2 regions of the Shewanella aestuarii genome follow, and region 2 is predicted to be linked to the other one. Evidence: riboswitches for the same ligand, from Rfam matches in the RefSeq annotation. Region 2 holds a riboswitch; the other holds the start of a gene.

Region 1 (2,474 bases), 610 kb from region 2:
TAGCTGCATTGGCACGTGCCCAGGGCCTTCTATGATGGTTTGCACATCATATTCCCAAGCAATTTTCACCAGTTCACCCAAGGTTTCTAATTCTGCGAATTGAGCCTCATCATTAGCATCGGCAATCGAGCCTGGACGCATGCCATCCCCCAAAGACAACGACACATCATACGCTGCGCAAAGCTCACATATCTCACGAAAGTGTTCGTATAAAAAACTTTCTTTATGATGACTTAAACACCATTTAGCCATTATCGAACCGCCACGGGACACAATGCCCGTTAAGCGTTTTGCTGTCATCGGTACATAACGTAACAGCACCCCAGCATGAATGGTAAAGTAATCAACGCCCTGCTCGGCTTGTTCAATCAAGGTATCTCTAAAGACTTCCCAGGTAAGATCTTCAGCAACGCCATTCACTTTCTCCAGCGCTTGATAAATTGGGACGGTACCAATGGGTACGGGTGAATTTCGGATGATCCATTCACGGGTCTCATGAATATAACGCCCTGTCGATAAATCCATCACGGTATCTGCGCCCCAACGCGTCGACCAGACCAGTTTTTCGACTTCTTCTTCAATTGAAGATGTCACCGCTGAGTTACCAATATTGGCGTTCACTTTAACCAAAAAGTTACGCCCAATAATCATAGGTTCAGATTCAGGGTGATTGATATTCAGCGGGATGATAGCTCGGCCTCTTGCCACTTCGCTGCGCACGAACTCAGGGGTGATCAACGGGCCAATTTCAGCGCCAAAAGATTCGCCTTGCGCTTTTTGCGTTAGCACTGTATCGGTCACTTCTTGTCTTGCCATGTTTTCGCGAATGGCAATGTACTCCATTTCAGGAGTAATAATCCCTTGGCGAGCATAATGCATTTGGGTCACCCGTTTACCCGCTTTAGCTCGGCGCGGCGGCACTAGCGCATCAAAACGTAAATGGTCTAAGCCATCATCGGCTAATCTTTGCTGAGTAAAATGCGAGCTAGCATTGTCGAGTTGTTCTGTATCATCGCGCTCTTCAATCCAGCATTGCCTTAGCTTTGCTAAGCCTTCACGCACATTGATGTTTGCCTGCGGATCAGAATAAGCGCCTGCACAGTCATAGACCTTAATCGGCGGATTCGCTTCCATGATTGGTGTTGTTCATCGCCCCCTATTAGGGTGTCTGTTTGCAGTATTTGGCGCATCCCTACCCGCAAATCATCACGACTGCCGGACAGATATATTTTTTCAGAATTAGGGTGTTGTAGCGGTTTTAAGTTATCGATAAAAGCTTGTGCGCTGGCACGGGTTTGGCGACGATTCGACATGAGCAACCTCGAATTAAATGAGTGAAAGTTGCTTGTCTGGAGGAAATATGTTGAGAGCGAGCAACATGAAAACACATTAATAAGTGTTCGACTCAAGTTGCTGTCAATAATCTAAAGGAATAAACACGGATAAAATAAGTGGGCATGGTAAAACCACTTACGTTTTACGCATGAATAATCACACAAGATTATTATGCTTGTTACCTACGCAGGTTCTAACCTGATCAGGTTCAACGGATCCCGAATTAACGGTCTCAGCCTTATTGGCACTCCGACAAGATGGCAGCAGTATAATCAGATTTAATTCACAATAACAAGTGCTAACTGGTTAGTCCTGTTTGATTACTTTTACCGCATATCAAACATTACCTTGCTTTTTAAAAAAGTTTCTTATCAATTACTGACTAAGTTATTCACTGGTATATAATGTTGTTTATCCTTAAAAATAAAGCCTCTGTAGCGCTTTATATTTACCGTCAATATAGGTTTTTATTAATGAAAGTCACTCTGTTAATTCCTGCACGCTATGGCTCTACTCGTTTTCCCGGAAAACCATTAGCACCTATTAATGGTAAACCCATGATCCAACACGTATATGAGCGTGCGAGTTTAGCAAAAGGTGTCGATAATATTTTTGTTGCAACCGACAATGAACGCATTAAACAAGCCGTTGAAGGCTTTGGCGGAAAAGTCGTGATGACCAGTCCAGATGCAGCTTCTGGAACCGACCGCATCAATGAAGCCATTGGACACTTAGGGCTTGCAGACGATGATTTAGTGATTAATGTGCAAGGCGATCAACCCTTAATTGACCCTATTTCGATTGAACAATTAGTCACGCTATTTAAAAAGCATCCTGGTGAATTTGAAATGGGCACTTTAGGTGTTGAGATCACCAATAAAAGCGAATTAGACGATCCGATGAATGTCAAAGTGGTCTTTGATAATAATCATTATGCTTTGTATTTTTCTCGAGCTCGTATTCCATTTGGTCGTGATACCAATGAATACCCTGTTTACAAACATATTGGGGTTTATGCTTATACTCGCCGCTTCGTCAATGCTTTTGCAAAACTTCCCTTGGGTAAACTAGAAGATATTGAAAAGTTAGAGCAGCTACGCGCATTAGAATACGGACATAAAATTAAAATCGCCATCAGC
Region 2 (2,474 bases):
AGACCCGCAGAGCCTAATAAACCAGTTTATGCCTTTGCTGAGTGTTATCGTTTATCATCCAGTGTGGCGTTTACCCGTGCGATTGCCTATCAAAGTAGCATTGATGATCCTATTGCCCATGCAGTGGGTTCGTTTATGCGGATCAGCCCAGAAATGGTGGGTGAAGAGTTCCGCCAAGCTTTGATGGGTAATGTTACGGAGGTCAAGCATGACTGATTTAACTACTGAGCAAATTAACGCATCAAGCAGCGAAATCATGGATGTAAGAAACGTGGTTAAGCGTGCCATTGAGCTCAATGATTACAGCTATTTATTAGCAAAAGTACCTTATTCACAATTTATTGGGATGTCGGTAGAGCGTTTTGGCGATGAAATGGTGTTCAAGCTGCCTGCAAAGGATGACAACATTGGTAACCCGATCTTACCCGCTATTCATGGTGGCGTGATAGCTGGATTTATGGAAATGTCTGCGATTGTGCAATTAATGGTATTTATGCAAGCTAAAAAGGTACCTAAAATCGTTGATTTTTCAATAGATTATTTACGTGCCGGCTTGCATCAAGACACCTTCGCAGAGTGTAAAATTACTCGTCAAGGGCGTCGAGTGGCTAATGTTAGTATTAACTGTTGGCAAACAAATCGTAAGCAGTTAATTGCAACCGCAAGAGCACACTTTTTAATTGAATAGCAGACTAATTGATACTGACTTTTGAATGGAGGCACTATGAACAAATTTTCAAACTATTTGCTATTGACCCTATGCTTATTTTTAAGTGCCTGTGCAAATCATACCGCGGGAGTTTCAGTTAATTCTCAAGGTGAAGTACGAGTAGATAACACTTCGTTTGCTCGTGAAGTGGCTGTGAGTAATGTGATATCTAAACAAGCCGCTGATTTAATTCAAGCATCAGCGCAGTTAACTAGTTTGGTTGCGTCTGATTTACGCATTCAATACAAATTTACTTGGTTTGATGCTAATGGGTTGACTGTTGAAGATGAGGCTACAAGCTGGAAGTCAGTCAAGTTGCACGGTAAACAACAGTTGCAAGTTGCAGCTGTGGCGCCAAATGCGACCGCGGTGAGGTTTGAAGTATACGTGCGTAAAGCTTTTTCAAATTAAGTTGCCTAAGTTATCTTTTAACAGCCAGCATTTATTGCTGGCTGTTTTGTGTCGGCTTTATTCGCTAGTGTTATAAAAAAGTATGATTTTTGTCTGTTTAATCGTAATAATTAAGATATAATCCGTCGCGCCAAGGGGTGTCTTCGCTACAGGAAGACTGAGATATCGATTCGATGAACCCTTAGAACCTGATCCGGCTAATACCGGCGTAGGAATGGGCCACTTCGTAACAATGGATGTGCACTTCTTTATCGCTACTTGCCGGATCTCAAAATAAATCTTTGAGGTCCTATGTATTCTGTAAAACCTAAATCGCCACTTGCGATTGCTATTCTCTCAATACTTTCTACCACAGGTGTTTACGCCGCAACAGAATCGGTTGAGCGTGTTGCTCCTGAAGCTGAAAAAATGGAAGTGATTGTTGTTAATGCTGATTTTAGTAATATCAGCTTAGACAAAATGCCTTCTAGCGTGACAGTAATTGATGCGCAGCAGCTTGAAGATGAAGGCGCACAGCATTTTGAAGATGTGCTAAATTCAATTGCCAATTTTAACTGGTCAGGCGGTAGCTCGCGCCCTAAGTATTTTCAAATTCGTGGCGTGGGTGAACAAGAGCAATATCAAGGCGCACCGAATTCTTCAGTCGGTTTTATTGTTGACGATATTGATCTATCTGGCCTAGGTATGGTGTCAAGCATGTACGACATGCAGCAGGTTGAAGTGTTGCGCGGCCCACAGGGGACGCAATATGGCGCTAATGCACTTGCTGGTTTAATTTACCTAAAAAGTAATGATCCTACGGATACTTTCGAGCATGGCGTTCAAGTCAGCTTAGGTGATGATAGCTTACAAACATTCTCTGGTTTTACTTCGGGCCCGATTGTTGATTCGGGTAAATTACTTTATCGGGTATCTGTGGAACAACACTCTCAGGATGGATTTAGAGACAATACCTATTTAGGTCGAGATGACACCAATCAGCGTGATGAGTTTACTGCAAGAGCAAAATTACGTTGGTATGCTACTGATGACTTACAAGCCGACTTAACTTTACTGCATGCTAATTTTGATAATGGCTACGATGCTTGGACATTAGATAACAACGGCTTTGATACACTAACCGATAAACCGGGCGTTGATAATCAAAAAACCACTGGTGTGGGACTTAAACTCTCTTACACGGGGGCGCAATATTTTGAGTTAACCTCGCTGACCTCGTTTGCTCAAACTGACCATCAACATGCGTATGATGGTGACTGGGCTAATCCTGATTACTGGGCAGGTAAACAATGCGATGCCTATGATGATGACTGGAATGTGATTGGTAAAGAACCTTGTGTGTATGATTACATCT

The links. Region 2 has a riboswitch for thiamine pyrophosphate ahead of HBH39_RS07170 (TonB-dependent receptor). Riboswitches for the same ligand answer to the same signal wherever they lie in the genome.
Region 1: it holds a riboswitch for thiamine pyrophosphate, as region 2 does, so the genes downstream of both, thiC (phosphomethylpyrimidine synthase ThiC) here and HBH39_RS07170 (TonB-dependent receptor) in region 2, are expected to answer to the same signal.

The regions. Positions count from the first base shown of each region.
Region 1 covers NZ_CP050313.1:2,193,390-2,195,863, forward strand. Annotated here, with positions in the region: partial or broken gene thiC (phosphomethylpyrimidine synthase ThiC) at 1-1,313, opposite strand, end outside; TPP riboswitch at 1,498-1,597, opposite strand; gene kdsB (3-deoxy-manno-octulosonate cytidylyltransferase) at 1,809-2,474, shown strand, end outside.
Region 2 covers NZ_CP050313.1:1,580,199-1,582,672, forward strand. Annotated here, with positions in the region: gene HBH39_RS07155 (PaaI family thioesterase) at 1-216, shown strand, start outside; gene HBH39_RS07160 (PaaI family thioesterase) at 209-688, shown strand; gene HBH39_RS07165 (YcfL family protein) at 725-1,120, shown strand; TPP riboswitch at 1,244-1,352, shown strand; gene HBH39_RS07170 (TonB-dependent receptor) at 1,412-2,474, shown strand, end outside.